2 regions of the Dactylosporangium sp. NPDC049525 genome follow, and region 1 is predicted to be linked to the other one. Evidence: predicted binding sites of a transcription regulator. Region 1 holds the regulator's gene; the other holds the start of a gene.
What was found. The regulator HrcA, encoded in region 1, represses chaperone genes, less so after heat shock. The targets are predictions, from matches to a motif close to GGTTNGCACNCTCNNNNNGAGNGTGCNAACC.

Region 1 (11,443 bases):
GGTCTCCCCCTTGCGCACCAGCTCGATGAGTTCGGCGAAGATGCGCTCGGCCAGGGCGTTGTCCGCGGCCGCGCCGGTGATGGTGATCTCGTTGCCCCGCACGTGCACGTCGCTGCTGACGGCCCGCTCGACGAGCTTGAGGATCTCGTCTCCCGCGCCGAGCAGCCTGACCATCGTGTGCGGGTCGGGGACCGTGATCTTGCTGATGGCCCGCACGGGCTGCTCCGACGACACTGCCGGTGCGGGGGTTGGGGTCTCGGTCATACGTCGGCCACGGTGGGCCTCAAGCACCTGCTTCCGGGGCTCGCTCTCCTGCTGGCTTCATGTCCAGGCTCTTCATGGTATCGGCTGACCGCCCCTCAGGCCGTTCCCATTTCTTGCCGATGTCCGGTTCGTACCTGATACGGCGAACATCCGCCTCGCCCGGATCGGGGTCGCCCGATCATGTCGTTCGCGCCGAAAGTCCGGACAGGCCCGCTCACACGGTGGTACTGAGGCAGGTGAGACATCGGCTGTACTCACCGGCAGGGGGCCCACACGGATGGTCGAGCGCAGCGGTTACGTCGACGGTGAGCCCTGCTGGGCCGACCTGGTCGCCCCCGACCTCGCCGCCGCCCAGCGGTTCTACTCGACGCTGTTCGGCTGGACGTTCCTGGACACCGGCGCCGACTTCGGGCACTACGTCATGTGCCTCAAGGACGGCAAGGTCGTCGCCGGGATGAGCCCGCCGATGCCGGGCGCCGAGCAGACCCCGGCCGCCTGGAGCCTGTACCTGATGTCACACGACCTGGAGGACACCGCCCGGCGGGTCGACACCGGTGGCGGCAAGGTCATCGTCGCGCCGATGGACATCCCGAGCAACGGCCGGATGCTCTTCGCCCTCGACCCGTCCGGCGCCGCGTTCGGCGCGTGGGAGCCCGGCCAGCACACCGGCTCGCAGCTGTTCGACGAGGACGGCGCGCTGTGCTGGGCCGAGGTCAACACCCGGGACCCGGCCGCCGTCGACACCTTCTACCAGGGCCTGTTCGGGTACCGGCAGACCCGGGTCGACGCCGACGAGCAGTTCGACTACACGGCGTGGAGCCTCGGCAACGCCGACCCCGTCGCCGGGCGGCTCACCATGACCGAGGCGTGGGAGGGCATCCCGCCGCACTGGATGGTCTACTTCGCCGCCGCGGACACCGACCGCGCCGCCGACCGGGTCCGGTCGGCGGGCGGCCAGGTCCAGCACGGGCCGTTCGACTCTCCGCACGGCCGCATCGCGGTCGTCGTGGACCCCAACGGCGCCGTGTTCACCGTCATCTCCCGTTAGAACCGGTACTTGTCGAAGGTCTCCTGACCGCGGGTGAAGCGGTACGTCGCCCAGTGCAGCAGCTCGACGGTGCCGTCCTCGGCGCGGGTCAGCCGCAGCAGCTCCCCCGTCTCCCGGCCGGACACGGTGCGGAACACGTCCTGCTGGCCGTCGACCGGCGCGAACACCGCCGGCGGCCGGTTCGCCGGCTGTTCCACCGCCCGGGCGTGCAGCGCGCCGCCGTGCCAGCTGAACACGTACTCGAAGCCCTCACCCCACCAGCGGCCGAGCACCGAGCGGTACCGCTGCGGCGGCGCCGGCGCGGGCGACCACGGCGTGATGTCGGCCGGGTCGCTGTCGACCGCCGCGGCGAGCAGCTGGTGCGCCAGGTCGATGACCTCACCGGCGGTGCCGGACGAGCCGAGCGCCGCCGCACCGAACGCGCCGGGGGTGCCGGTGCCGCCGACCCGCCCGTAGGCGCCGGCCAGGAAGCCCGGCATCGCGCCGTCGTGCCCGACGTGCACGATCCGCTCGGCGCCCGGCTGCGGCTGCAGGATCAGCCCGAGCCCCAGGCCCCGGGCCCACAGGACGTCCTCGGTGACGGCCCGCGGCGCCCGCATCTCCTCGACCGTCTCCACCGCCAGGACCGCCGAGGACTGGTCGACGGCCTTCGGGTCGGCCAGGAACGCCGCCCATTTCGCCAGGTCGGCGGCGGTGCTCCACAGCTGCGCCGCCGGGCCGACCGCGCCGAAGTCGTCGGGCGGCTCCGGGTGCGCGTAGTCGGACCAGGCGTCGACCTGATACCCGACGACGGCGCGGCTCGGCGTGACGACCGTGTCGTCCAGGCCCAGCGGGTCGAGGATCCGCTCCCGCAGCACCTCCTCCCAGGTGCCGCCGCGCAGCCGCCCGGCGAGGTGGCCGAGCAGGGCGATCGCCAGGTTGGAGTAGTGGAACCGCTGCCCGGCGGGCAGCACCCGCTCGGCCCGGTCCAGCTGGTCGAGCAGCGTGTCGACGTCGGGCGCCTGCATCGTGTCCCAGACGTCGCCGAACGGCTCCCGCTGCAGCCCCGACAGGTGCGACAGCATCCGGCCGACGGTCAGGTCGCCGTGCGCCTTCACCGGCAGGTGCCGCGAGATCGGGTCGTCGAGGTCCAGCAGTCCCTCGTCGCGGCACTGCATCACCAGGACCGCGGTGAACGTCTTGGTGACCGAGCCGATCCGCAGCTGGCTGCGCGCGTCGACGTCGGCGCCGACGGTGAACGTCCACAGCGGCCGGTCGGCGCGGTGGATCGCCACGCTGAGCGCCGGGACCCGCGCGTCGGCCTGGACCTGGCGGGCGAGCCGCTCGTACCGCTCCAGCGCCGTCATATGGACAGCATCGGGCCGAGCGGGCGGCCGCCGACGACGTGCCCGTGGACGTGGAAGACCTCCTGGCCGCCGAAGCCACCGGTGTTGAAGATCACCCGGTAGCCGTCCCCGGTCAGCCCCTCCTTCTCGGCGACCGCGGCGCAGCTGGCGAGGACCCGGCCGGCGAGCGCCGGGTCGGCGGCGGCGAGCGCGGCAATGTCCTGGTGGTGCGCCTTCGGGATCACCAGGACGTGCACCGGCGCCTTCGGTCCGATGTCGCGGAACGCCAGGGTGTCGTCGGTCTCGTGGACCACCGTCGCCGGGATCTCCCCCGCGACGATGCGGCAGAACAGGCAGTCATCAGTCACAGTCGCATCGTATTCGGCTTGTAGGGTGCTGCCATGTCTGGACGCAAGGTGTTGGTGACAGGGGCTTCCCGCGGTATCGGCGAGGCGGTCGCGCGCGCGTTCGCCGCCGACGGCGACGTGGTGGCGGTGCACCACCGCGACTCCGCCGACCTCGCCGAGAAGGTCCGCGACGGGCTGCCCGGCGACGGGCACGTGATCGTCTCCGGCGACCTGACCGACGCCGGCGCGGTCCAGGCGTTCGTCGACGGCGCCGCCCTGTCGCTCGGCGGCCTCGACGTCGTCGTCAACAACGCGGCCGTCGCGGTCGAGCACCCGATCCTGGAGGACGGCTACGCCGCGTGGCAGGCGGCCTGGCAGCGGACCCTGGCGGCCAACCTGACCGGCCCCGCCAACGTCTGCTGGTGCGCCGCCCGGCACCTCGGCGAGGGCGGCAGGATCGTCAACGTGTCCTCCCGCGGCGCGTACCGCGGCGAACCCCGCTACCCGGCGTACGGCGCGGCGAAGGCGGGGCTGAACTCGCTGACCCAGTCCCTGGCCCTGGCCCTCGCGCCGCGGGGCATCGCGGTCAACGCGGTGGCGCCCGGGTTCGTCGCCACCGACATGGGCAACGCCATCATGGACGCCGGGGACGGCGACGCGATCCGGGCGCAGAGCCCGTTCAACCGGGTCGCCCGGCCCGAGGAGGTCGCCGAGGCGGTGCTGTTCCTCGCCGGCTCGGAATGGTCCTCGGGCGCCGTGCTCGACCTGAACGGCGCGTCCTACTTCCGCTGACCCCGCCGTGCCTTTCCGCTGACCCTGGCGGGGTCTACCAGCGGCCGAGGCGGACCGACAGCGCCGCGAGGGCGGCGGCGCCCGCCGTCGACGTGCGCAGGATCTCGCGGCCCAGCCGGACCGGCACCGCGTCGGGGAACGCGGCCAGCTCCTCCGGCGCGATCCCGCCCTCCGGGCCGACGACGAGGGTGATGTCGCCGTCGAGCGGGACGGTCGACAGCGGCGCCGACGCCTCCTCGTGCAACAGCAGGACGGTCCCGGTCAGGGTGAGCTGCTTCGTGGTCCGCGCGTCGGTGACCTCGGGCAGCCAGGCCCGGCGGGACTGCTTGACCGCCTCGCGGACCGTGGCGCGCCACCGCTCGACCGGCTTGGCGTCCTTCCACCGGGCGATGCTGCGGGCCGCCTGCCACGGCACGATCCGGTCGACGCCGAGCTCGGTCATGAGCTGCACGGCCAGCTCGGCCCGCTCGCCCTTCGCGATCCCCTGCACGACGGTGACCTGCGGGTCGTAGGCGGGGACCCGGGTCAGCGCGCCGAGATCGAGATCGAGGGCGCCCTTGTGCGCGGCGGCAACAGTGGCCTCGAGCAGCCCGCCGCGGCCGTCGGACAACAGCAGCGCCTCTCCGGGGGAGAGACGCTGCACGTTGGCCGCATGATGACCTTCAGGGCCGTCGAGCCGCCACCGGTCCCCCGATGGCAGCTCGGCGACCAGGAAAAGCGGCAGGCTCACGCGTGGCCATTGAAGGCGTCCCGCACGCGGGAGAAGAAGCCGCCCTGCTTGGACAGCTCGGCGACCTCCTCGCCGCGGGTGCGGGCGAAGTCGCGCAGCAGCTTCTCCTGCTCCGGCTCCAGCCGGGTCGGGGTCCGCACGTCGAGGTGGACGTGCAGGTCGCCACGGCCGGCGCCGCGCAGGTGCGGGACGCCCTTGCCGCGGATGCGCAGCGTCTGGTTGGGCTGGGTGCCGGCCTTGACGTCGACCGTCTCCTCGCCGTCGAGGGTCTTGATCGTCAGCCGGGTGCCGAGCGCCGCCGCGGTCATCGGGACGGTGACCCGGCAGTGCAGGTCGTCGTCCTTGCGCGAATACACGTCGTGCGGGCGCTCGTGGATCTCGACATACAGGTCGCCGGGCGGGCCGCCGCCGGGGCCGACCTCGCCCTGCTGGGCCAGGCGGATGCGCATGCCGTCCTCGACCCCGGAGGGGATCTTCACGGTCAGCGTGCGGCGGGTGCGGACCCGGCCGTCGCCGCCACAGGTCGCGCACGGGTGCGGGATGACGGTGCCGAAGCCCTGGCAGGCCGAGCACGGCCGGGCCGAGACGACCTGGCCGAGGAACGTGCGCTGCACCGACTGGACCTCGCCGCGACCGCCGCAGATCTCGCAGGTCGTGGGGTGGGTGCCGGGCGCGGTGCCGGCGCCGGAGCAGGTGGTGCACACCACCGCGGTGTCGACGGTGATCGGCGCCTCGACGCCGAACGCGGTCTCGTGCAGGTCCAGGTCGAGCCGCAGGATCGCGTCGGCGCCCGGCCGGATCCGCGGCCGCGGCCCGCGACTGGCGGTCGTGCCGAAGAACGCGTCCATGATGTCCTGGAACCCGACGAACGCGCCGCCCTGCGGGCCGCCGCCACCGCCACCGGGTGCCAGGGGGTCGCCGCCGAGGTCGACCATCTCCCGCTTGCGCGGGTCGGACAGCACCTCGTAGGCCGCGTTGATCTCCTTGAACTTCTCCTGTGCCACGGGGTCCGGGTTGACGTCCGGATGAAACTCGCGCGCCAACCGCCGGTAGGCGCGCTTGATCTCATCGGCCGTGGAGTCCCGCTTGACACCGAGAGTCCCGTAGTAGTCCTTCGCCACTGAGTCCTATGCCCCTGACTCGTCCATGAGGTTCAACTTTGTCCCAGCAGATCGCCGACGTAGCGTGCCACGGCGCGCACCGTGGCGATGTTGCCGGGGTAGTCCATCCGGGTCGGCCCCAGCACACCCATGCCGCCCACGACAATGGAGCCCGGCCCGTAGCCGGTCGCCACGATCGAGGCGCTGCGCAGGTCTTCGATCTCGTTCTCGTCGCCGATGCGGACCCGGGTCATGCTCGGCTCGACCTCACCGAAGAGCTTGAGCAGGATGACCTCCTCCTCGAGCGCCTCGAGGATCGGGCGCAGCGAACCCTGGAAGTCCAGCAGCCCGCCGCGGGCGAGGTTGGCGGTGCCGGCGAGGGCGATCCGCTCCTCGGTGCGCTCCACCAGGGTCTCCAGCAGCACGGTCGACAGGGCCGTCATCGGCGGGCGCAGGCTCGGCGAGGACTCCTCGACGAGTGCGACGACCAGCGGCGGGGTGTCGACGAGGCGCTTGCCGACCAGCTTCTCGTTGATCCTGCGGCGCAGCTCGGTCACGTCGTCGGCGAGGATCGGGCCGGGCAGGTCGACGAGCCGCTGCTCGACCCGGCCGGTCTCGGCGATCATGACCACCATCAGCCGGGTGGTGGAGATCGGCACCAGCTCGAAGTGGCGCACGCTGGCCCGCGACAGGCTCGGATACTGCACGACCGCGACCTGCCGGGTGAGCTGCGCGAGCAGCCGCACGGTGCGGTGCACGACGTCGTCGAGGTCGACCGCGCCGATCAGGAACCGCTCGATGGCCCGCCGCTCGGCCGGGCTCAGCGGCTTGACCCGGGACAGCTTGTCGACGAAGAGCCGGTAGCCGGCGTCGGTGGGCACGCGACCGGCGCTGGTGTGCGGCTGCCGGATGTAGCCCTCCTCTTCGAGGACGGCCATGTCGTTGCGGACGGTCGCGGGCGAGACGCGCAGGTTGTGCCGCTCAACGAGGGCCTTGCTGCCGACCGGCTCCTGGGTTGCGACGTAGTCCTCGACGATGGCGCGCAGCACCTCAAGCTTGCGCTCGTCGAGAGCCATGCGCACCTCCCCAAGAACTTGGCACTCCCACTTTGCGAGTGCCAGTCTACGTCGCGCCCGCCGCCCACGGAATGATCGTCATGTGTGTGAACCGCCGCTATTGCGCCGGTCTGCGTCAAGTTTGTCCAAAAGAAGTCATGCCGCGTCGCTGGCCATACTTGATCGGTGCACCTACCGTGGCCCCCATGAGTGAACCACCTCGCCCCGGGGAATACGGCGTGCCGCAGGACCCCAACAACCCTTACTCGACGCCGGGCGGGGCGCAGTACCCGCCGCCGGGGCCTGACTACGGTCAGCAGCCGCCGGTCTCCGGTGGCGGTTACCCGCCGCCCACCAGCGGTGCCGGCTACCAGGACCCGAACGCCTACCAGCCGCCGGGCGGCTACCAGCAGCCCGGTGGGTATCAGCAGCCCGGTGGGTACCAGCAGCCGGGTCAGTACGGTGGCGGCTACCAGCAGCCCGGTGGCTACCCCGGCGCCGGCCCGGTCGGCTACGCCAACAGCGACGAGAAGACCTGGGCGCTGGTCGCCCACTTCGGTGGCATCTTCTTCGGCTTCCTCGCCCCGCTCGTCGCGCTGCTGGCCAAGGGCAACGAGTCGCCCACGGTCAAGGCGCACGCCAACGAGGCGCTGAACTTCCACATCACGTGGGGCATCATCCTGTTCGTGGGTGCCCTGCTCTCCGTGTGCACGTTGTTCATCTCGCTCTTCGTGCCGTGGATCATCATCATCGTGTTCGCCATCATCGGCGGCATGAAGGCCAACGGCGGCGAGCTGTACCGCTACCCGATGACCTACCGCTTCATCAAGTAACAAGTAAAAGACGCGTAGACACCAAAGGGGCGGCCCCGGCCGCCCCTTTTCCGCATGCCGAGCCGGCTCAGGTCAAGGCCCGCGCGACCCCGTCGGCGAGCAGCCGCCCCCGCAGGGTCAGCACCGCCCGGCCGGCCGCGAACGCGGACGGGTCCAGCTGCCCGTCGGCGAGACACTCCCGCGCCCCGGCCAGGCCGGCGTCGTCGAGCACGCCGAGCGGGAGCCCGTCGGCCAGGCGGATGCGCAGCAGGACGTCCTCCATGTGCCGCTCGTCCGGCGTCAGCACCTCACGGGCCTGCCCCGGCGACGCCGAGTCCGCCAGCCGCGCGGCGTAGGCGTGCGGGTGTTTCACGTTCCACCACCGCACGCCCCGCACGTGGCTGTGCGCGCCGGGACCCAGCCCCCACCAGTCGCCGCCGCGCCAGTAGAGCTCGTTGTGCCGGCAGGGCGAGTTGCGGGACCAGTTCGACACCTCGTACCAGGACATCCCGGCCTCGGTGAGGGCCTGTTCGGCGGCCAGATAGCGGTCGGCAGCCACGTCGTCGTCGGGGAACGGCAGCTCACCACGGCGCATGCGGGCCGCGAGCCGGGTGCCGTCCTCGACGATGAGCGCGTAGGCGCTGACGTGGTCGACCCCGGAATCGATCACCGTGCGCAACGACGCGGCGAAGTCGGAAGGCCGTTCGCCGGGCGTGCCGTAGATCAGATCCAGATTCACGCGCTCGAAGCCGGCGGCCTGCGCCTCGGCGACCGCGGCCGCGGGCCGGCCCGGCGTGTGCCGGCGGTCCAGCACCGCCAGGACTCCGGGCGCGACGGACTGCATGCCGAGCGAGATCCGGTTGAACCCGGCGGCGCGAAGCTGCCGCAGGCCGGCCGCGTCGACCAACTCCGGGTTGGCCTCCGTGGTGACCTCGGCGTCGCCGGCCAGCCCCCAGGTGCGGTCGATGCCGTCGAGGATGCGGCCCAGCTCCGACGGGGGCAGCAGCGTCGGCGTGCCACCGCCGAAGAAGACCGTGTCCACCCGGGGCGGCGCGACCACCTTCGCGGCCAGGGCCAGCTCGTCCAGGACCTGCTCGGCGTAGCCGGCGCTGAGCACGCCCTCGTCGGCGGTGTAGGTGTTGAAGTCGCAGTAGCCGCAGCGGCTGGCGCAGAACGGGACGTGGACGTAGACCCCGAACCCGGCCTCCCCCGCCGCGTCGGCGACCCCGTCGGGCAGCGCGCCGTCGCGCGGGATCGGCTCGCCTTCTGGCAGTGTTCCGGGCATTTCACTAGTGTGCCCGCATGCCACTCGTACGGTCACAGACGGCGCATGGCGTGGCGACGGTCACGCTCGACAGCCCGTCGAACCGCAACGCGCTGTCGACCGCCCTGATCGAGGAGCTCCTGGCCGCGCTCGCGGCCGCCGCCGGGGACGACGCGGTGCGGGTCGTGGTCCTGACCCACACCGGCCCCGTCTTCTGCTCCGGCGCCGACCTGAAGGAGACCGCCGCCGCGTTCGGGTCGGGCAAGCCGCCGATCAACCGGCTGGGCGAGGTGCTCACCGCGATCTGGGAGTGCCCGAAGCCGGTCGTCGCGCGGCTGACCGGGCCCGCGCGGGCCGGTGGCCTGGGCCTCGTCGCCGCCGCGGACCTCGCGGTGTGCGCGCTCGAGGCGACGTTCGCGTTCTCCGAGGTGCGCATCGGCGTGATCCCGGCAGTGATCTCCGCCACGGTGCTGCCGCGGCTGTCCTCCCGCGCCGCGGCCGAGCTGTTCCTGACCGGCTCGACGTTCGACGGTGCCCGGGCCCGCGAGATCGGGCTCGTCACGGCCGCCGTGCCCACCGACGAGGTCGACGCGGCCGTCGAGGCGTTCGTCGCGGCGTTGGTGCGAGGAGCGCCCGGCGCCGTCCGCGGCACGAAGGAACTCCTGCGCCGACAAAAAGCCGACACGTTCCGTGACGAGCTCGCGGCAATGACCGAGCTGTCCGTGTCGTATTTCGGTTCGGCGGAGGGAATCGAGGGAATCTCGGCATTCAGGGACAAAAGACCACCAAACTGGATCCCTGACGGCGTCGGCTGAACGGCCCGACTCGCCTCAACCCCGGGTGTAACGCGGGGAGGCAGTGGCGAGTGGGACGTACGCTGGTCAAGTTCTCAAAGGTCGGGAGGTGACGATGCGTACACGACACGTGCTGATGGTCCTGACGGCACTCGTCGTCGTCGCGGCCTTCGGTGTCTACGTGCTCGTGCAGCGGCTCGGCGACCACCTGCCGCAGCTGCTGCCGCCGGGCCGCGCCTGCGTGGTCAACGCCGGCAACGCCTCGGTCAACGCGAAGGGCACCGCCTCCGGCACCTCCTCCGGCGCCGACTCGGCCGTCGCCCTGGACGCCGAGCAGGTCGCCAACGCCGCGACCATCACCGCCGTCGGGCTGCGCCGCGGCGTGCCGCAGCGGGCCCTCGTCGTCGCCCTCGCCACCGCCTGGCAGGAGTCGAAGCTGGAGAACCTCGGCGGCGGCGACCGCGACTCCATCGGCCTGTTCCAGCAGCGGCCCAGCCAGGGCTGGGGCACCCCCGAGCAGGTCGCCGACCCGCGCTACGCGGCGAACGCCTTCTACACCGCCCTGCTGAAGGTCAAGGGCTGGGAGAAGATGCGGGTCACCGACGCCGCGCAGGAGGTCCAGCGCAGCGCCCTGCCCGAGGCGTACGAGAAGTGGGTCGACGAGTCGGAGATCATGGCCCGCGCGCTGAGCGGCGAGGCCACCAGCGCGGTCGCCTGCACCGTCACCGAGACCACCAGCCACGGCACCGAGGCGGCGAAGACCCTCACCGCCGGCGTGAAGCTCGACTGGGGCAACGTCAGCACCGCCGACGTCGCCGACCTGGTCGGCGTGGCGCTCAAGGTCCGCGAGCAGAAGACCGGCTGGCAGTATGCGCACTGGCTGGTGGCGCACGCCCAGGACCACGGCGTCAAACGGGTCGTCTTCAACGACATGGAGTGGACCGCGAAGAGCGGCGGCTGGACCCGGGTCACGCAGCGTGGCGGCGCCGCCGCCCAGCAGGTCGTCGCCGAGGTCTACTGACAGACCACGACGTTGCAGACGACCAGCAGGTTGTCGGCCGTTCGGGTGGGGTTTCCGCACTGTCCGGCAGCCAACTCCGGAGTCGGCCTCATGTGCACCTCGCGTTACCATCGGTCGTTCCCTGGTTGACGAAAGTAAGGGGAGGACATGACGTCCGCTGCACCCGACTACGGCGGTCTGACCGGCTATGAGCCGATCAGCGAGGCCGACCGCAAGGAATTCCTGGATCAGGGCTTCCTGCTGGTCCGCAACGTTCTGAAGGAAGACCACCGGGCCGAGCTCGAAGCGGCGATGGACCGGGTCTACGCCGAGGAGCAGGCGGCCGGCTCCAGCAGCATGAAGAAGGACGGCACGCTGCACCTGCTGGGCTTCCTCACCCGCGACGAACTGTTCGGGCACCTGCTGACCCAGCCGACGCTGTTCCCGTACATGTGGGGTCTGGCCGGCTGGAACATCTACACGCACCACAACCACCTCGACGTCACCCCGCCGGCGGCGGCGACCGAGGCCCCCTCGTGGGGCTGGCACCAGGACGGCTACCGGCAGAACTCCGACCCGGAGACGATGGACCCCAACCTGCCGCGGCCGATGTTCTCGCTGAAGATCGGCTATGTCATCTCCGACCTGTCGGAGACCGGCCGGGGCGCCACCAAGGTCATCCCGGGCAGCCACCTCTGGAACTCGCTGCCCCGCCCCGCGGACACCACGATCGAGAACCCCGACCCCGAGGGCACCGTGGAGATCACGGCCAACCCGGGTGACTGCTTCATCTTCGACCGGCGCCTCTGGCACTCGCGGTCGCCGAACTACTCGGACGTCACCCGCAAGATGCTCTTCGTCGGGTACACGTACCGGTGGATCCGCAACCTCGACGACATGCCGATCGACTAC
Region 2 (19,278 bases), on a different contig from region 1:
TCAGCGAGGGAGAGCGGCTTCGGCTGCTGGCCGTCGGCTGGGAGGACTGCGCCGACCGGGGTCGCACGACGGTCGACGTGTCGCGCCTGGAGGCGAAGCTGGGGCTGCGCCCCGCACCGCCGCTGGTGCCGCTGCGCACGGTCCGCACCCATCCCGCGCCGAACGTGCCAGCCCAGCGCCGCCGTGCCGGCGCCGACCGCGCCCGCCCCGCCGCGAGGTAGACCCACCCCAACCACCGCGCTCATCGGGCCCGACCACACACAGGTCGGGCCCGCTCACTGTCCGGGCCCGCTCACTGGGTCCGGGTCAGCGCACGTCGACCTGCACCGAATGCCATCCGGTGGCGCCGTCGGGATCCGGCGGCGCCACGGCGTCGGTCTGGGTGTCGCCGCCGTTGTCGGTGGCCCGCACCGTCAGCCGGTGCTTGCCCCGGGTCGCGGTCCACGGCAGCGTCCACTGCCGCCACGTGTCGATCGACGGCACGGCGGCGAGTTTCGCCTCCTGCCAGGGGCCGTCGTCGACGCGGACCTCGACCTTGGAGATGCCGCGGTGCTGCGCCCAGGCGACCCCGGCGATCATGACCTGCCCCGCGGCGGGGTTACCGCCGTCGCGCGGGGTGTCGATCCGCGACTGGGTCTTGATCGGGCCTTCTCGTGCCCAGCCGCGGTTGATCCAGTACGCATCGAAATCGGCGAACGACGACAGCTCCAGCTCGGCGAGCCATTTCGTGGCCGACACGTATCCATAGAGGCCCGGCACCACCATGCGGACCGGGAAACCGTGCTCGATCGGCAGCGGCTCGCCGTTCATCGCGATGGCGAGCATCGCGTCCCTGCCGTCGCGCAGCACCGCGGTCGGCGTGCCGGCGGTCCACCCGTCGACGGACCTGCTGACCACCTGGTCGGCGCCGGCCTTCGGGCGGACCTCGTCGAGCAGGTCGGCGATGCGCACGCCCTGCCATTTCGCGTTGCCGATGAGGCCGCCGCCGACGTCGTTGGAGACGCAGGCGAGCGTCACGTACCGCTCGATCATCGGACGCTTGAGCAGCTGCTCGAAGGTCAGGGTGAGCGGCCGCTCGACCCGCCCGTGGATGCGCAGCGTCCAGTCCTCCGACGACACCTGCGGCACGACGAGGGTGGTGTCGATGAGGTAGAAATCCTTGTTCGGGGTGACGAACGGGGCCAGATCGGGCAGGCCCGCGTCGGCCTCCGGCGGCAGCGGCGTGGCGGTGTCGGGCACCGGGGGGATCTGCACGGCGGCGCGGTCGGCCTCGACGCCGCGACGGGTCGCCCACCAGCGGGCGGTCAGGCCGACGACGAACGCGGCGGCGAGGGTGCCGCCGGCAGCGCGCAGGAAGAACCGGCGTTCGTCATACGTCTCGACCGGCGGCCGTACGAGCAGCCAGTGCAGGACGGCGGCGCCGGCGGCGGCACCGACGAGCGTGGGCACGAACGCATACCAGGGCGCGGCGTGGCGGGTGAGCGCGGCGACGGCACCGACGAGGGCGAAGAGGCCGATGCCGGCATACCCGAACACCATCCGGCGGGTCGCGGCGACCCCGACGGCGGCGGCGAAGACGGCGAGGATCAGCAGCGTGCCGACCTGCAGCGCGATCTTGTCGTAGGTGTAGAAGACCGACACCGCGAAGTCCTTGACGGACGCCGGCACCGAGTCGATCACGACTCCACCGACGGACACGAGCGGCGAGGTGGTCGCGCCGGTCAGGATCGCCACGACCTCGGCGACGCCGAGCGCCACCCCGGCGGCCGCGATACCGGCGAACGCCGCGTTCCTACGATTCTGCACGGCTCCCAGTCTGCGCCGTGGATCAGGACCCACCAAGAGCGGTAATCGATCCATAAGAACTGAGAAGGGCCCGGCAATGGCGCCGGGCCCTTCTACGGTGTCGCGTGAATCAGAAGCCGGGGCCGTGCGAGTGGCCGTGCCCGTGGCCGTGGCCGCCGCCGGCGGCGGCGGGCTCCGGGGCGGCCGGCTTCTCCACGATCAGGGTCTCGGTCGTGAGCAGCAGGCCGGCGATCGACGTGGCGTTGGAGACCGCGCTGTGGGTCACCTTCACCGGGTCGACGATGCCGGACTTGACCAGGTCGACGTATTCGCCGGTGGCGGCGTCGAGGCCGTGGCCGAAGTCGAGCCCGGTGACCTTGCCGACGACGACGTAGCCGTCGAAGCCGGCGTTCTGCGCGATCCAGCGCAGCGGCTCGACGAGCGCCTTGCGCACGATCGAGACACCGACCTTCTCGTCGCCGGTCAGGCCGAGGTCGCCGTCGAGGACCGTGAGCACCTGGGCTAGGGCGGCGCCGCCGCCGGGGACGATGCCTTCCTCGACCGCCGCCTTGGTCGCGGAGATCGCGTCCTCGATGCGGTGCTTGCGCTCCTTCATCTCAACCTCGGTGGCGGCGCCGGCCTTGATGACCGCGACCCCACCGGCGAGCTTGGCGACCCGCTCGTTGAGCTTTTCCTTGTCCCAGTCGGAGTCGGAGGCCTCGATCTCCTTGCGGAGCTGCTCGACCCGAGCGGAGACCTCGCTCTTCTCGCCGCCGCCGTCGACGATCGTGGTGAGCTCCTTGCCCACGACGATGCGCCGGGCCTTGCCGAGGACCTCGGTGCCGACCGACTCGAGCTTGTAGCCCAGCTCGGGGGCGACGAGCTCAGCGCCGGTGAGGATCGAGATGTCCTGGAGCATGGCCTTGCGCCGGTCGCCGAAGCCGGGCGCCTTGACCGCGACGACCTTGAAGGTCTTGCGGATGGCGTTGACCACGAGCGTCGACAGGGCCTGGCCCTCGACGTCCTCGGCGATGATCAGCAGCGGCTTGTTGTCCTTGACGATCTGCTCCAGCAGCGGCAGCAGCTCCTCGATGGCGCCGATCTTCTGGGTGGTGACGAGGACGTAGGTGTCCTCGAGCACCGCCTCCTGCGACTCCGCGTCGGTCACGAAGTGCGGGGAGATGTAGCCCTTGTCGAACTGCATGCCCTCGGTGACTTCGAGCTCGGTCGTGAGGGTGGAGCCCTCCTCGACCGTGATGACGCCGTCGCGGCCGACCTGCTCCATCGCGGAGGCGATCAGGTCGCCGATGGTGGCGTCCTGCGCGGAGATGGTCGCGACCTGGGCGATCTCGGTGTGGCTGGCGACCGGGGTCGCCTTCTCCTTGAGCGCCTTGACGACGGCGGCCGCCGCCAGGTCGATGCCGCGCTTGAGACCGGCCGGGTTGGTGCCGGCGGTCACGTTGCGCAGGCCCTCGCGGACCAGCGCCTGGGCCAGCACGGTGGCGGTGGTGGTGCCGTCACCGGCGACGTCGTTGGTCTTGGTGGCGACCTCTTTGACCAGCTGGGCGCCGAGGTTCTCATAAGGGTTGGTGAGCTCGATCTCTTTGGCGATCGTCACACCGTCGTTGGTGATGGTCGGGGCACCGAACTTCTTGTCCAGAACGACGTTGCGACCGCGCGGGCCGAGCGTGACCTTGACCGTGTCGGCCAGGCGGTTGACGCCGTGCTCCAGCAGGTGGCGCGCCTCGTCGGAGAAGCTCAGGATCTTCGCCATGCTTGTGATGTCCCTTCAAAGCGACACCGCCCCGGCCGTCAGCGCTGCGCGCAAGGGTCCGGGGCGGTGGCCACTGCTGCTACTTGGTCTGGGTCACTTCTCGATGACCGCGAGGACGTCACGGGCGGAGAGCACGAGGTACTCCTGGCCGCCCCACTTCACCTCGGTGCCGCCGTACTTCGAGTAGATGACGGTGTCACCGACCTTGACGTCGATCGGGACCCGGTTGCCCTTGTCGTCGATACGACCGGGGCCCACAGCCTGGACGGTGCCCTCCTGGGGCTTCTCCTTGGCGGTGTCCGGGATGACGATGCCCGAGGCGGTGGTCGTCTCAGCCTCGTTGGCCTGGACCAGAATGCGGTCCTCGAGCGGCTTGATCGCAACCTTCGTCGCGGTAGTCACGGGCATACCCTCCTGGGGTATTGAATCTTGCGCTATCGAGTGCCCGGTGAAGCCGTCGTCGCGGGTGCCGGCTCCAGCCGGTTGGCTGGCACCCTCGACACGAGAGTGCTAATCGGAGGTTATGTCGCTGGCTAGCACTCCGTCAAGGAGAGTGCCAAACACGCCACGAAATCACCCGTCGTCGGCTAGGCGACGGACCCGGGCGCGGGCGCTGCCGGCGATCTACGCTCGGCGGTATGAAGAGGCTGCTCGGCACGCTGATCGTCGCCATCCTGGCCGTGGGTTCCCTCACCGCCTGCGGCAAGAAGGACGGCGGCAACACGGTCGCGGCCGACGCCAGCACCGGCCCGTCCGACTCCGCCGCATTCGGCGAGGGCCCCGGCGGCTCCGGCGCCGCGTCCCCCTCGAGCGGCGGCAGCCAGGGCACCGCCACCGCGGACAAGAGCCCCGCCGCGCCCACCTACCCGGGTGACGCCAAGAGCTACTGCCAGGCCGCCGTCACCGCCTGGACCAAGAACGACTCCGGCCGGATCAAGCAGCTGGCCGGCAGCGGCGCCGTGTCCAACTTCCAGTACATCGAGAAGGGCGCCGACACCAACTGGAAGTACGTGAAGAAGGACGGCAACGAGTGCATCCTTCGCAACGACCACGGCGACCAGCTCCAGGTCACGATCGACGAGCACAACCTGGGCAAGCCGCAGGCCGTCACCGACGTGGTCATCGAGAAGACCGAATACCCGTCGGACGCCTCCAGCTACGTGAACAACTTCATCAACGCCTGGTACAACGGCAATACCCAGCGCATGGCCGCCTACTCCAGCCACTCGATCGCCAGTTCCTACGGCGGCAAGAAGGCCCCGCCGAACTGGACCGAGAGCCAGCCCAAGGAGGACAAGGGCGACTACTGGCTGGTGCACGGCTCGTCGAACGCCGGCGACAGCTATACCTTCAAGGTCAAGAAGAGTCTCGGCAAGGCCAACGGCATCCTAGGGATCTCATAACGCATGCTCGAACAGGCGCTCGAAGCCGCGGCGGCCCTGCCCGACGGTGATCCCCTGGCGGCCGCGTCGGCGCTGCGGGCGGCCGGCTTCCCGCCGGACCTCGCCGCCGCCGCCCTGACCCAGGTGGCACTGCGGCGCAAGGCGGTCGCCAAGTTCGGCGCCGACGCGGCCGTGATGCACTTCACCCGGGCGGGGCTCGAGCAGGCCACCCGGGGTCCCGTCGCGGCCCGGCGGGCGGCCCGGCTCGCGGCCGCGGGTGCCACCCGGGTCGCCGACCTCGGCTGCGGCATCGGCGCGGACACCATCGCCTTCGCCCGCGCCGGCTTGCGCGTGCACGCGGTCGACGCCGCACCCGAGACGGCCGCGACCGCGTCGGCAAACGTGCTCGCGTTGGGTCTGGCGCCGGGGGTACAGGTGGAGGCCCGCGACGCCACGACAGTTCCGCTGGACGACGTCGACGCCGTGTTCTGCGACCCTGCCCGGCGCACCTCCGGCGGGCGCCGGGTGTTCGACCCCCGCGCCTACTCGCCGCCGTGGGACTTCGTCGTCGGGCTGGCCGCCCGGGTACCGATGACGGTGTTGAAACTCGCTCCTGGGATCGACCACGCGCTGCTGCCGCCCGGCGCCGAGGGAGAGTGGGTCTCCGTCGACGGTGACGTGGTGGAGGCGGCAGCGTGGTGCGGCCCGCTGGCCGCGGCGCCGCGGCGGGCGACGCTGTTCCAGGGTGCGGAGGTGGTGTCGCTGACCGGCAGTGGCGTGGCCGCCGCCCCTGTCGGACCTGTCGGAAATTTCGTGTATGACCCCGACGGCGCGGTGATCCGGTCGCATCTCGTCGCCGAGTTCGCCGCGACGGTCGACGGCACGCTCGCCGACCCCACCATCGCGTACGTGTACACCGCGGGGCCCGTGCCGACCCCGTTCGGGCGCTGCTACGAGGTCCTCGACCAGCTGCCGGTCGCGTTGAAGCGGCTGCGGACCGCGCTGCGTGCCCTGGACGTCGGCTCGCTGACGATCCTGAAACGCGGCTCGGCGTTGGACGTGGAGGAGCTGCGCCGGTCGCTGCGCCTGTCCGGCACCCGGGCCGCGGTGATCGCGCTGACCCGGGTCGCCGGCGCGCCGGCCGTGCTCCTGCTACGGCCCCTCGCCAGGACCGCTGCCAGGGGCGCTGCCGCTCAGTAGAGCTGCTGGCCCAGGCGGCGCTGCAGGTCGATGAGGACGTCGTCGGCCAGGTCCTCCGGCGGACGCCGGCCCAGCTGCTCCGTCAGCATCCGGCCCGACTCGCGGCACATGTCCCAGGTGATGCGCTCGTGCAGCCAGCGCAGCCACTCGACGATGTCGTTGATGAAGAACGCGACGATCTGCTCCGAACCCCGGACCCGCCGCTCCTCCCCCATCACCGTCAGCGCCGCCGCCAGCCGCCGCCGCGGGAAGTCATGCCCGTTGAGCGCGTCGGCGAACACGTCGGCCCGGTGCCGCGGCGCCGTCGGCGCGACCGTCAGCTTCGGAAACGGCGGATCCCCGGACGTCCACACCTGCGCGCTGCGCGGCACGAACTCAGGCTCCAGCACCACGTCGATCCGCGACGCGTGCCCCGGGTCGTCGACGGCGACGAGCACCCGCGGCTCCACCGAACTGACCTTCGTCACGAACCGCGACAGCCCTGTCGCCTCCTCCACACAGAACCGGGCGTCGGGCAGGTCCAGCGCCCCGTCGAACACCAGCCGGCCCACCCGCGGCCCGGCCCCCTGCCACAGCCGCACCCTGACCAGCCCGACCTGCGGTCTTGCCGCGACCCGCACGTGCCGGTCGGTCGCCGTGATCGGCCCGTCACCGTCGAACACGGACATGTCACGGCCGCTGGTGGCGCCCAGGAAGATGTGCCCGTAGCCCAGGTACATCTGGACGGCACCGATCTGCATCTCGCTATTGTGGGCCAGTGGCGAGCAAGGGCACCCCGGCGACCGCACTGTTGGCGCGGCAGAAGATCGCGTTCACTCCACACACCTATGAGGTCGACCCCCGGGCCGCCTCCTACGGCGAGGCGGCCGCGGCGGCCCTCGGCGTCGAGCCCTCCCGCCTCTTCAAGACCCTCGTCACGAGCATCGACGGCCAGCTCACGGTGGGTGTCGTGCCCGTTTCGACGTCTCTGGATCTCAAGGCGCTGGCCGCCGCGGTGGGCGGCAAACGCGCCGCGATGGCCGAGCCGGCCGCGGCCGAACGGGCCACCGGCTATGTGACGGGCGGCATCTCCCCGGTCGGCCAGCGCTCCCGCCTGCCCATCGTGATCGACGCGTCGGCTTCCGGACTGTCCACGATGTACGTCTCGGGCGGCCGGCGCGGCCTGCAGATCGAGCTCGCCCCCGACGACCTGGTCCAGGTCACCGGCGCCGTCCTCGCCGACATCGCGGCCCGCTGACCATGCGCGACCGCCAGCGCGTCATCGAGGCGCTGCAGCACCACACCCAGGTCGGCCGCCTCACGTTGGACGAGTTCGCCGACCGCTGCGACACGGTCCTCGCCGCGAAGACCCTCGACGACCTGCGCGCCGCCACCCACGACCTCCCGGCCCTGCCCTCCGAGGCGGCAGCCACCGCCACCGGCCCCGGCAAAGGGCGCCGCCAACAACCGCCACGTGCTGCTGGTGTTCGCGATCGCCCTGGTCGCGGCCATCCTGCTCGGCCTCGTCTACGCCGCGTTCCACTGACCGCGCGAGCCGGCCGCCCCGCGCTCGACCGTGAAGGCCGAGGGCGTCAGGCGGTGGGCTGGCGGTCGGTGCCGTGCCAGGAGCGCCAGAGGGCGGCGTAGGCGCCGCCGGCGGCGACCAGCTCGTCGTGGCTGCCCAGTTCCGTGATCCGGCCGTCCTCCACGACGGCGACCCGGTCGGCGTCGTGGGCGGAGAAGAGCCGGTGGGCGATCGCGATCACCGTGCGGCCGTGGAGCGCACCGGCGAGGGAGCGCTCCAGGTGGCGGGCGGCACGCGGGTCGATGAGGGACGTCGCCTCGTCCAGCACCAGGGTGTGCGGGTCGGCAAGGACGAGACGGGCGAGCGCGAGCTGCTGCGCCTGCGCCGGTGACAGGGGCGGCTCGCCGAGGGTCGTGTCGAGGCCGTCGGGGAGGGCGTCGACCCAGTCGAGGGCGTCGACGGTGGCGAGGGCCCGGCGCAGGTCCTCGGTCCCGGCGGAGGGGCGGGCGAGGATGAGGTTGTCGCGGACGGTGCCGAGGAAGACGTGGTGTTCCTGGGTGACGAGGGCGACGTGCCGGCGCAGCTCGGACAGGGGCAGGTCGGCGAGGGGGACGCCGCCGACGGTGACGGTGCCGGAGCCCGGGGCGTGGATGCCGGCCAGGAGCCTGCCGAGGGTCGACTTGCCGGCGCCGGACGGCCCGACGACGGCGAGCCGTTCGCCCGGCCGGATCTCCAGGTCGATGCCGTGCAGGACGTCGCGGCCGTCGACGTACGCATACCGCACGCCCCGGGCCACGATCTGCTCGCTCGACGGCGCCGCGGTGGCCACGGGGGCCGGGACGGCGACGGACTGGATGCCGACGATGCGGGCGAAGGAGGCGAAGCCGATCTGCAGGTGGTCGAACCAGGACAGGACCCGGTCGAGGGGGTCGATGAGGGCGAGGAAGTACAGGACGGCGGCGGTGACCTGGCCGACGGTGGCCCAGCCCTCGACGACGAACCAGCCGCCGGCCACGAGGGTGACGGCGCCGGGCAGCACGTAGCCGAACTCGGTCAGCGGGAACCAGACGGTGCGCAGTCGCAGCGTGTACAGGTAGGTGGCGTACATGCCGCGCAGGTGGTCCTGGGTACGGTCCAAGCGCCGTTGCCGCAGGCGCAGCACGTCGACGGTGCGCGCGCCCTCGACGGTTTCCGCGAGGCCGTCGGTGAGCTGGGCGAACGCGGCGCTGGAGGCGAGGTAGCCGGCGGGTGCGCGGCGGAAATACCACCGGGAGCTGAACCACAGGACGGGCACGGCGATGAGCGCCGGCAGCAGCAGGAGCGGCGAGACGAGGGCGATGGCGCCGATGGTGAGGACGACCTGCAGGATGCCGACGACGACCTCGGGCAGCGCGAAACGGACCGTGTCGGAGGTGCCTTCGACGTCGCGGGAGGCGCGGGTGAGCAGGTCGCCGGTGCCGGCACGCTCCACTGTCGACGGTGGCACGGCGAGGACCCGGTCGACGAACTCCTCGCGAAGGGTGGCGAGGACCTGCTCGCCGAGGCGGGCGGAGGCGAGCCGGGCGTAGCGCACCAGCACCGACACGACCACGACGAACCCGGTGATGGTGAGGGCGATGCGGTCGACGGTCCAGGTGGTGGTGCCGGCGGAGGTCTTCTCGACCAGGTCGCCCAGCAGGCGGGGGGTGACGAGGCCGGCGACGGCGGCGCTGACGTGCAGGGTGACGACGAGCGCGAGCATCCGCGGGTGGGCCTTCATGAGGCGACGCAGGTAGGCGCGGATCTCGGCGCCGGTGGCGATGGGCAGCAGCATCAGGCGTCCTCCTCCCTGGTGACGGTCGCGACGTAGGCGGGGCAGGTGTCGAGCAGCTCGCGGTGGGTGCCGGTGGCGGCCACCCGGCCGGCGACGTCGACGAACGCCACGGTGTCGGCGCTGTCGAGCAGGAGCGGGCTGGTGGTGCACACGACGGTGGTCCGGCCGGCCCGGGCGGTGGCGAGGTTGCGGGCGATCAGGGCCTCGGTGTGGGTGTCGACGGCGCTGGTCGGCTCGACGAGGACGAGGACGGGCGGGTCGAGGGCGAGGGCACGCACCAGGCGCAGGCGCTGCTGCTGGCCGCCGGAGAAGTCGCGGCCGCGTTCGGCGATCTCGGCGTCGAGCCCGTCGGGGAGCGCGTCGACGATGTCGCGTGCGGCGGCGGTGTCGAGGGCGGCGAGGACGGCGGCGGGCCGGTCGCCGAGCTCGTCGTGCAGGCGTCCGCGGAAGAGGCGGTCGTCGTTGTCTGCGACGACGATGTGGGAGCGGACGTCGTCGACGGTGTGGTGCCGCAGCGGCGTGCCGCGCAGCCGCGCCTCGGACGTGTCGTCGAGCAGGCCGATCCGGTCGGCGATGGCGGCGGCGTCCTCGGGGCGGGCGGCGGCGATCGCGGTGAGCAGGCCCCGCTCGGCGACGAAGCCGGAGGTGGGGTCGTCGAGGTCGCCGCCGACGACGGGGACGGGTTTCGCGGGGTCGCGGAGTTCGGGTTCGACGCGCAGGAGGGACACGACGCGGCCGGCGGCGACGAGGCCGCGGGTGAGTTTCTCCGCGAACTCGGTCAGTGTCCGCAGTGGACTGACGAGGAACACGGCGTAGGCGTAGAAGGCGACGAGCTCGCCGGGTGTGATCTTGCCGGCGACGGCGAATCTGGCGCCGAGCCAGGTGACGAGGGCGACGAACAGGCCGGGGAGCAGGATCTGCGCGCCTTCGAGGAGGGTCTCGACCTTGGCGACGCGGACGCCGGCGGCGCGGACCTGTTGCGACTCGGCCCGGTAGCGGCCGGACACCACGTCCTCGCCGCCGATGCCGCGCAGGATCCGCAGGCCGGAGACGATGTCGGCGGCGCGGCCGGTGAGGGCGCCGGCGAGGTCGCGCTGGGCGCGGCGGCGCTGGTGGAGGGGCTTGAGCAGCAGCCCGACGACGGCCACGAGCAGCGGCACGCCGATGACGACGACGAGGCCGAGGGGCACCGAGACGTCGAGCAGCAGGACGACGACGACGATGATCGCGACGACGGCACCGCCGGCGCGGGCGCTGACGTCCATCGAGTAGCCGACGTGGTCGAAGTCGGTGGTGCCGATGCTGACGACCTCACCGGTGGCGACCTTCTTCGGCAGGGTCGCGCCGAGGCGGGTCGCGTGCCGGGCGGTGACCTGCATGGTGCGGAAGCCGGCGCTGAGGAAGTTGGTGACGGCGAACCGGTGCCGCATGATGCCGCTGACGGCGGTGACGATGCCGAGGCCGAGCAGGGCACCGCCGGCACCGAGCAGGGCGGTGCGGTCGTGGGTGGTGAGGGCGTCGACGCCGGCGCCGAGCGCGGCCGGGACGAGGGCCTGGCTGACCATCCAGACGATGCCGAGCGCGACCCCGGGCAGGATCGTCGGGAGCTGGTTGCGCAGCACCCACAGCAGGTAGCGGGCGGCAGATCTGCTGTCGGGCTCACCGGGGTCATCGAGCGGCAACCGTTTCATGGCCAGCCGACGGTAACCCGGGTGGCCGTCACCGCGCCTTACATTTTCCAGCCCGTGGGCTAGCGGTCGACCTCGGTGAAATCCCATGCCTGGGGGCGGCGGGAGACGAGGTGCGACGGTGGGTCGGTGAATTCCTCCGGGGTGCTGCCGCGCCATTTGGAGATGACGACGAGCCGGTGGTCCGTGGAGGAGTACACCTCGCTGGAGATGTGCATCGGGTGGACCTCGACCTTGGGCAGCATTGCCTCGCACACCCAGGACAGCAGTTCGCCGAACGCCTCGGGGTGTGCCCGGACCTCCCACATGCGCACGATCACGGCGCTGGACTCTACTCCCATGGCCGCACACTTGCCTTCCTCGCTTCAGAACCCGTCACGGCACGCCCTCCGCTTCGCTCCAGTCACGCCGTGACCAGTGTGATCGGCATCGCCGAGTCGGTGGGCAGGCCGAGCCGGCCGGGTGCGGCGCCGGCGGCGACGAGGTGCGCGCCGAGGGCGGCGACCATGGCGCCGTTGTCGGTGCACAGGCCGGGTCGCGGGACGCGCAGCGTGATGCCGTGCTGGTCGCAGCGTTCCTGGGCGAGGGCGCGGATGCGGGAGTTGGCGGCGACGCCGCCACCGATGACGAGGGTCCGCACGCCGCGGTCGAGGCACGCGTCGACGGCCTTGTTCGTCAGCACGTCGCAGACCGCCTCCTGGAAGCTGGCGGCGACGTCGTTGACGGGGACGGGTTCGCCGTTGCGCTGCCGGGCCTCGACCCAGCGGGCGACGGCCGTCTTCAGCCCGGAGAAGGAGAAGTCGAAGCGGTGCTCGACGAGGTCCCGGGCGGCGGTCAGGCCGCGCGGGAACGGGATGACGATCTGACCGTCGCGGGCGGCCCGGTCGATCGGTGGCCCGCCGGGGAACGGCAGCCCGAGCAGCCGGGCGACCTTGTCGAACGCCTCGCCGGCGGCGTCGTCGATGGTGGCGCCGAGCGGCTCGACCCGGCCGGCCAGGTCGTCGACCTTGAGCAGCGAGGAGTGGCCGCCGGAGACGAGCAGGGCGATCGCGGGCTCGGGCAGCGCGCCGTGTTCGAGGGTGTCGACGGCGACGTGCGCGGCGAGGTGGTTGACGCCGTAGATGGGCTTGCCGGCGGCGAGCGCGTATGCCTTGGCCGCGGCGACCCCGACGAGCAGCGCCCCGGCGAGGCCGGGGCCGGCAGTGACCGCGATCGCGTCGACGTCGGCGAGGGTGATCCCGGCGGTGTCGAGGGCCCGTTGCACGGTCGGGACCATGGCCTCGAAGTGGGCGCGGCTGGCGACCTCCGGCACGACCCCGCCGAAGCGGGCGTGCTCGGCGACGCTGGAGGCGACCTCGTCGGCGAGCAAGGTGTGCCCGCGGACGATGCCGACGCCGGTCTCGTCGCAGGAGGTCTCGATCCCGAGCACCAAGGGTTCAGTCTTCACGCATCATCACCAGTGCATCCGTGTTGCTCGGCTGGTAGTAGCCCTTGCGGACGCCGACGCCCTCGAACCCGTAGCCGGCGTAGAGCTTCTGTGCGGGCAGGTTGTCGACGGCGACCTCGAGCAGCACCTGCCGGGCACCGTGCCGTTCGGCCTCGGCGAGGAGGGCCTCGAGGAGGCGCCGGCCGATGCCGCGCCGCTGGGCGTCCTTGCGCACCCCGACGTTTTGGATCCAGGCCTCGTCGGGTGGGGCGAGGGCGAGCCCCGCGTAGCCGACGACGCGGTCGCCGCCCGGGCCCGTTTCCAGGGCGACGAGGTAGTGGTGGCCGCTGGCCAGCTCGTTCCAGAACATGCCGGCGGACCAGCGTTCCTCGCCGAACAGCTCGTCCTCGATCGGCAGCAGCGCGTCGATGTGGAACCAGCGCAGCTCGGCCAGCTCGACCGTCACGGCAGCGCCGGCTTCCGCTCGCCGGGGGCGACCGCGTCGGGGCGGCGCAGGTACAGCGGGGTCAGGGTCTCGCCGGGTGCCTTGGCCCGGATGCGGTCTGCGGCGAGAGCGGCGAGGGCGCGCGCGGACGGGTACCGCGGCGGCAGCACGGGCAGGCCGAGCACCTCGGCATACTTGTCGGCGCCGTCACCGGCGGCCGCGCCGGCGGCGGTCTGCTGAGCGACGACAGCGGGCTTGTCGACCGCGGGCCCTTCGACGCGGACGCCGCCGTCATACACCGCCCAGTACACCTCCTTGCGGCGAGCGTCGGTCGCGACGAGCAGCCGGCCGGGCTGCCCGTGGCCGATCCCGTCGAGGGAGCAGACCCCGTAGACGGGGATGTCGAGGGCGTGACCGAACGCGGCGGCGGTGACCATGCCGGCGCGCAGGCCGGTGAACGGGCCGGGGCCGGTGCCGGAGATCACAGCGGTCAGGTCGGCGGGTGCCGCGCCGCCCTCGGCGAGGACCGCCTGGATCTGCGGGGCGAGCAGCTCGCCGTGGGCTCTGCCGTCGACGGTAACCCGCTCGGCGAGCACGGTGACCTCGTCGTCCGTGACGCGGACGAGCGCGGCCGTCACCGCGGGCGTCGAGGAGTCCACCACCATCACCAGCACGGCGCCAACTCTACCGACCTGCCTGTGACGCAGGTTTGGGGTCGTGACTGCGGTCAGTTAACCGATTCGCAACGAGCCGGGCCTAGCATCGGCCGACATCTACGCAGGGCGCGTCAGGAGAGCCGATGACCGAGCCGGTCCTGGTTGTGGATATGGGTTCCTGGGCCATGTCCGCCGCTGTCGTCGTGCATGACCAGCTGCATCTGCTGCGGGAGCCGCTCACCGGGGCGGTCCGCTGGCCGGCCGGTGCGAGCCTCGACCCGGCGCCGGGCCGCCCCAGGCTGTCCGCCGGGGGCGCCGCCGAGCGGCTGCGGGACGAGCATCCACGGCACTACGTCGACGGGGTGCGCCGCGCGGTCGACGCGAACGCGCCGATCTGGCTCGGTGACCAGCTGGTCAACGGTGCTGAGCTGGTCACGGCCGCGCTCGGCGCGATCATTGAGGAGGCCGGGCGGCGGCACGGCAGGATCGGGCGGCTCGTGGTGACGGTGCCGGCCGCGTACCGGACCCATGACCCGCGGCGGGAGCTGCTGGTGACGGCCGCGGCGGTGGCCGGGTTCCCCGACGTCGAGCTGGTCCATGACCCGTCGGCGGCGGTCGCGGACCCGGTGGCCGCGCTGGAGGTCGCCGAGGGTGGGTATCTGCTGGTCTGCGACCTCGGGGCGACGTGGAGCGCGACGCTGACGCAGCTGCAGCACGGAATCCCGGTGCCGTTGAGCCAGGAGAGCTCCGGCAGCGGCCGCGACCTCGACGTGGTGCTCGCGGCGGACCTGCGGGCGAAGCTGGCGCAGTGGGTGGAGCCCGCGTTCACGGCCGGTGGTGACGTCAGCGTGCGGGCCGGTTTCCACGCTCTGGACATCGTGCGCAGGCTCAAGCATCAGCTGAGCGAGGCGCCGGAGGCGACGGACCGCATCGAGCCGGGCGCACCGCCGTACACCATTGGCAGGGACCTCCTCGACCAGCTGACGGAGCCGGCGAACCGGTGGCTGATCGCCAGCTGCCGGGCGGTCATCGCGCGGGCCGGGATCGTGCCGGCGGACGTCGCCGCGGTCCTGCTGGTCGGCGGCAACGCGCACCTGCCGAGCGTCGCCCCGGCGCTGCGGCACGGGTTGAACCGTCCGGTGACCAGGCCGGCGGAGCCGGAGCTGGCGGTGTTGCGGGGCGCGGCCCGGCTGGCCGGTGGCCGCGTCGGCCGTTCGCTGCCCGCGGACCCGGCGCCGTGGCGGGTGGAGCCCCTCGCGTGGACGGTGCCCGGTGGTCGTGGCCGCCTGGTCCGCTGGCTGGTGAAGGAGGGCGAGGCGTATCCGCAGGGTGCGCCGCTCGCGCAGGTCCGCACCGCCGACGACCGGGTGTTCGACCTGACCGCGGGCCGCGCCGACGGGGTCCTGCTGGAGCACCGCATCCCGATCGGCGGCATGGTCGTGTCCGGCGCGGCCGCCGCCCATGTGCGGATCTCCCCGGCGGTGGAGCGGTTCCAGCTGGCCAAACGCCATCATCTGCGGGTCACCGGCGACTGGCTGCTCATGCCGGACCGCCGCACGCTCGTGGAGTGTTCCCGCACCGGCGAATACGTGAAGGTCCGTTCGATCGACAGCGGCGCCCTCGTCACGGAGCTGCGGCCCGGCCGCGGCGCGGGCCGCGACCGGCACGGGCAGGTCGCGTTCGGCCCCAACCATCAGTTGTCGCTGGTCACCTGGGACGCCGAGGGTCACTTCTGCGTCTGGGACGTGCTGTCGGGGCGGATGACCAGCAGCTTCTCCGACGCGCACCGTCCCGACGCGGTCCTCGTCAACGAGGGCGAGTGGCGGCTGGTCGCCACCGGTGAGGGCGCGGCGAGCGTCGGGCGCTACCGCCGTGACGTGGCGACCGTCTGGGACCTCGCGACCGGTGAACGCCTCGACCGGGTCGTCGGCGAGGACCTGACGAGGCGGTTCACCGGGTACAGCGACTCCAGCCGCGCCGACGCGTTCGCCACCGAGATGTCCACCCCGGACGGCCGGCTGACGGCGGCGGTGCTCGACGGCTCGGTCCGGGTCCGCGACGTGGAGACCTCGGCGGAGGTGTTCCGCGCCGACCTGTCCCCGGCCCGGCAGGTCCGCACCGCGTTCTGCCACGAGGGGCGGCACCTGCTGGCCCGCTGCACCGACGACGAGGGCACCTCAGTCGACGTCTGGGAGGTCCTGCAGCCCGCGTAGCCTGCCGGCCCAGCCCTGGCCGTGCGCGACGGCGGTGACGGTGCGGGAGTCGTCGTCGTGGCGGGTCAGGCGCAGCTCGAGGTGGTCGTCGGTGAGCCGCTCGACGAGCCCCTCCCCCCATTCGACCAGGGTCACCGAGTCCTCGAGGGTGGCGTCGAGGTCGAGGGCGTCGACCTCGCCGAGGGGATCCTTCACGTCGCCGAGCCGGTATGCGTCGACGTGCACCATGGCGACGCCGCCGCTGGTGGCGGGCCGGTGGACCCGCGCGATCACGAACGTCGGCGAGGTCACCTGACCCTGGACCCGCAGGCCGGCGCCGATGCCCTGGGCAAGGGCCGTCTTGCCGGCGCCGAGCGGCCCGGTGAGCAGGACGAGGTCGCCGGCGCGCAGGACAGCGGCGAGCCGGCGGCCGAAGGCGTGGGTGTCGGCGACGGTCGGCAGGGTGAGGGTCACCGGGACAGGACCCTTTTGAGGAACGTCTCGATCGCCTCGTTGACCTCGTCGGCGTGTTCGAGCATGACGACGTGGCCGCCGTCGGCGACGACCACGAGCTCCGCCTCGGGCAGGACCGCGGCGATCTCGCGGGTGTGGGTGAGCGGGGTGAGCACGTCACGGTCGCCGCAGACGAGCAGGACCGGCACCCGGCGCAGCGGGCCGAGGACCAGCAGCCGGGCGTGGGTGTAGAGGGTCCGTAGGTAGCGCGCGATGACGTCGGTCGAGGTGGTGGTGTTCATCTTCTCGACGTAGGACACCAGGGCCGGACTGGGGCGGGCGGTGCCGAACCCGTATCGCCGGGTGAGCAGCCACGCAAGATCGGTGGACGCGCGGCGGGCCCGGTCGACGACGCCGGAGCTGATCGGGCCGGCGATGCCGAGCACCGGCAGCAGCGGGCGGCGGAACTTCGCGACGACGTCGGGCAGGCCGAAGTTGACCTGGTCGAGCTTGCCGGCGGAGGTCGAGATGAGCACGACCGCCTCGACCCTGGACTCGAACAGCTCGGGGACCTGCTCGGCCAGCGCCATGATCGTCATGCCGCCCATCGAGTGGCCGATGAGGACGACGGGGCCGGTCGGGGCGGTGGCCTGCAGGACCGCGCGGAGGCCGGCGCCGAGCGCGTCGAGGGAATACTCGCCCTTGCTCAGCTTGCCGGAGCGGCCGTGGCCGGGCTGGTCGTAGAAGACCATGCGGTGCTTGCCCTGCAGCGCCTTGCGCTGGAAGTGGAACGTGCCCATGTCGAGGCAGAACCCGTGCACGAACACCAGCGTGGGCTCGCCCTCCGCGTCGGCCTGGTCGTCGGGCCCGTTGACGATCTCGACGTGCAGGTCGATGTCGTCGTCGGTGGTGACGGTCAGCTCCTCGTCGAAGTCCCAGACGCCGAACTCCTCATCGGCGTATTCGTCGTCGGCGCGTTTCGACCGGTGGACGAGATACCGCTCGGTGGCGACGCCGGCGGCGACCCCCGCGGCGGCCACGCCGAGGATCGCGCCGATGAGCCCGACCTTGCGGCGCCGGCTGCTGTTCTTGATCTCGACGTCGCTTCCTGTCATGCCTGCTCCCCCACGTAGACGCGCGGCGTGCGGTTGCTGCCCATCCGCGCGACGATCTCGTAGCTGATCGTGTCGGCGGCCACGGCCCAGTCGTCGGCGGTCGGCTCGCCGCGCGTGCCGTCGCCGAACAGCACGGCCTCGTCACCGGCGTGCACGTCGTCGTCGCCGCAGTCGACCATGATCTGGTCCATGCAGACCCGGCCGACGACGCGGCGGACCTTCCCGCCGATCTCGACGACGCCACGGCTGCTCGCGGCGCGGGGGACGCCGTCGGCGTAGCCCACCGGCACCAAAGCGAGGTTGGTGTCCTTGAGGATCTTGTACGTGTGACCGTAGGAGACGCCCTCGCCGGCCGGGACCGCCTTCACCATGGCGATCCTGGCGTGCACGCTCATCGCGGGGCGCAGGTCGGGGGCGGCGCCGGGGATCGGCGAGAGACCGTAGGTGGACAGGCCGGCCCGCACCAGGTCGAAGTGGCTCTCGGGGAGGGTCAGCGTGGCGGCGGAGTTGGCCAGGTGCCGCAGCGGCGGCTCGACTCCGAGCCCGGCGGCGACGTCGAGGGCGTCGTCGAACGCGAGCTGCTGCCGCAGGATCGACGGATGGCCCGGCTCGTCGGCGCAGGCGAAGTGGCTCCAGATGGCGGCGATCTCGATGTCGCCGGCGGCCTGGGCCTGCGCGGCGGCGGTGAGCAGGGCCGGCCAGTCGGCGCGGGCGGCGCCGTTGCGGGACATGCCGGTGTCGATCTTCAGGTGGACCGCGGCGGGCTGCCGCGCCTGCCGGGCGCCGCGGACGATCTCGTCCAGGGCGGCCGGCGATGACGCGGACAGGTCGATGCCGGCGGCGACCGCCTCGTGCAGCGGGCGGCCGGGGCTGTGCAGCCAGGACAGGATCTTCGCGGTGATGCCGTGCTCGCGCAGGGTCAGTGCCTCGTCGAGCGTGGCGGCGCCGAGCCAGGTCGCGCCGGCCTGCACGGCGGCGGTCGCGACCGGGAGCAGGCCGTGGCCATAGGCGTCGGCCTTGACCACGCTCATCAGGGCGGTCCCGGGTCGCAGCAGGCCCAGGAGGGTCGCCACGTTGTGCCGGATCGCGTCGAGGTCGATCCGGACCTGAGCCTGCCACATGCGTCTAAGCCTAAGCGGTGCCCCCGCCGCCGGGCCCGCCCCGGCCCCGCGGTGCGATCATGCCCTCACCGGCACGGGCACCATCTCCGCCTGGTCACATGGCGCGGAGCCGCCGCCACCAGGACCGCCGTCCATAGACGGTGTGCGATCTACCCGCGAGCTGATCACTGAAATGGGGGTAGGTCGACCACCATCTATCGCACAAATATGGGCAAAATTGGGCATTGACCAGCGTCTGTTCGGGCCAGCGGGTAGTGGGCGGCTGGCGGTGGTTGGCGTTCGTAGCAGTTGGCGGCCGGTGGGCAGCTGGCGGCCGGTGGGCAGCTGGCGGCCGGTGGGCAGCTGGCGGTAATTGGCGGTTGGCGGTGGTAGGCAGCCAGCGGCACACCGGCAGCCAGCGGCCGGTGGACAGCTGGCGTGGGCGTCAGCGGCTGGGCGTCAGCGGCGCAGGGTGGCGATCGCCTCGGGGAGGTGGGTGGCGACGTCGGCGGCGGTGACCGGGCCCCGCGCGGCGGCGAGCCGGCCGGCGAGGCCGTGGACGAACGCGGCCGCGACCGCGGCGTGCTCCGCCGGCAGTCCCCCGGCCAGGAGCGAGCCGAGCAGCCCGGCGAGGACGTCGCCGGTGCCGCCGGTCGCGAGGGCCGGGGTGCCGGTCGGGTTGACGTACACCCGGCCGTCCGGGGTGGCGACGATCGTCCGGTCGCCCTTGAGCAGGACGACCGAG

Region 2: the regulator HrcA is predicted to act here: its motif matches at 4,045-4,075, upstream of groES (co-chaperone GroES).

Annotation. Positions count from the first base shown of each region.
Region 1 is NZ_JBFAPO010000023.1:417-11,859, reverse strand. Features, by position in the region: gene AB0K00_RS29100 (PhoH family protein) at 1-264, opposite strand, end outside; gene AB0K00_RS29095 (VOC family protein) at 542-1,312, shown strand; gene AB0K00_RS29090 (serine hydrolase domain-containing protein) at 1,309-2,658, opposite strand; gene AB0K00_RS29085 (histidine triad nucleotide-binding protein) at 2,655-3,005, opposite strand; gene AB0K00_RS29080 (SDR family oxidoreductase) at 3,039-3,776, shown strand; gene AB0K00_RS29075 (16S rRNA (uracil(1498)-N(3))-methyltransferase) at 3,811-4,506, opposite strand; gene dnaJ (molecular chaperone DnaJ) at 4,503-5,627, opposite strand; gene hrcA (heat-inducible transcriptional repressor HrcA) at 5,660-6,682, opposite strand; gene AB0K00_RS29060 (DUF4870 domain-containing protein) at 6,868-7,494, shown strand; gene hemW (radical SAM family heme chaperone HemW) at 7,562-8,758, opposite strand; gene AB0K00_RS29050 (enoyl-CoA hydratase-related protein) at 8,776-9,552, shown strand; gene AB0K00_RS29045 (hypothetical protein) at 9,641-10,552, shown strand; gene AB0K00_RS29040 (phytanoyl-CoA dioxygenase family protein) at 10,700-11,443, shown strand, end outside.
Region 2 is NZ_JBFAPO010000036.1:91,865-111,142, reverse strand. Features, by position in the region: partial or broken gene AB0K00_RS37835 (WhiB family transcriptional regulator) at 1-113, shown strand, start outside; gene AB0K00_RS37830 (molybdopterin-dependent oxidoreductase) at 307-1,860, opposite strand; gene groL (chaperonin GroEL) at 1,916-3,559, opposite strand; gene groES (co-chaperone GroES) at 3,653-3,967, opposite strand; gene AB0K00_RS37815 (hypothetical protein) at 4,198-4,962, shown strand; gene AB0K00_RS37810 (class I SAM-dependent methyltransferase) at 4,966-6,141, shown strand; gene AB0K00_RS37805 (hypothetical protein) at 6,135-6,881, opposite strand; gene ybaK (Cys-tRNA(Pro) deacylase) at 6,899-7,378, shown strand; gene AB0K00_RS37795 (DUF1707 domain-containing protein) at 7,381-7,767, shown strand; gene AB0K00_RS37790 (ABC transporter ATP-binding protein) at 7,713-9,458, opposite strand; gene AB0K00_RS37785 (ABC transporter ATP-binding protein) at 9,458-11,149, opposite strand; gene AB0K00_RS37780 (hypothetical protein) at 11,209-11,466, opposite strand; gene tsaD (tRNA (adenosine(37)-N6)-threonylcarbamoyltransferase complex transferase subunit TsaD) at 11,550-12,593, opposite strand; gene rimI (ribosomal protein S18-alanine N-acetyltransferase) at 12,583-13,038, opposite strand; gene tsaB (tRNA (adenosine(37)-N6)-threonylcarbamoyltransferase complex dimerization subunit type 1 TsaB) at 13,035-13,691, opposite strand; gene AB0K00_RS37760 (Hsp70 family protein) at 13,817-15,886, shown strand; gene tsaE (tRNA (adenosine(37)-N6)-threonylcarbamoyltransferase complex ATPase subunit type 1 TsaE) at 15,851-16,339, opposite strand; gene AB0K00_RS37750 (alpha/beta hydrolase) at 16,336-17,433, opposite strand; gene alr (alanine racemase) at 17,430-18,554, opposite strand; gene AB0K00_RS37740 (NAD(P)H-hydrate dehydratase) at 18,993-19,278, opposite strand, start outside.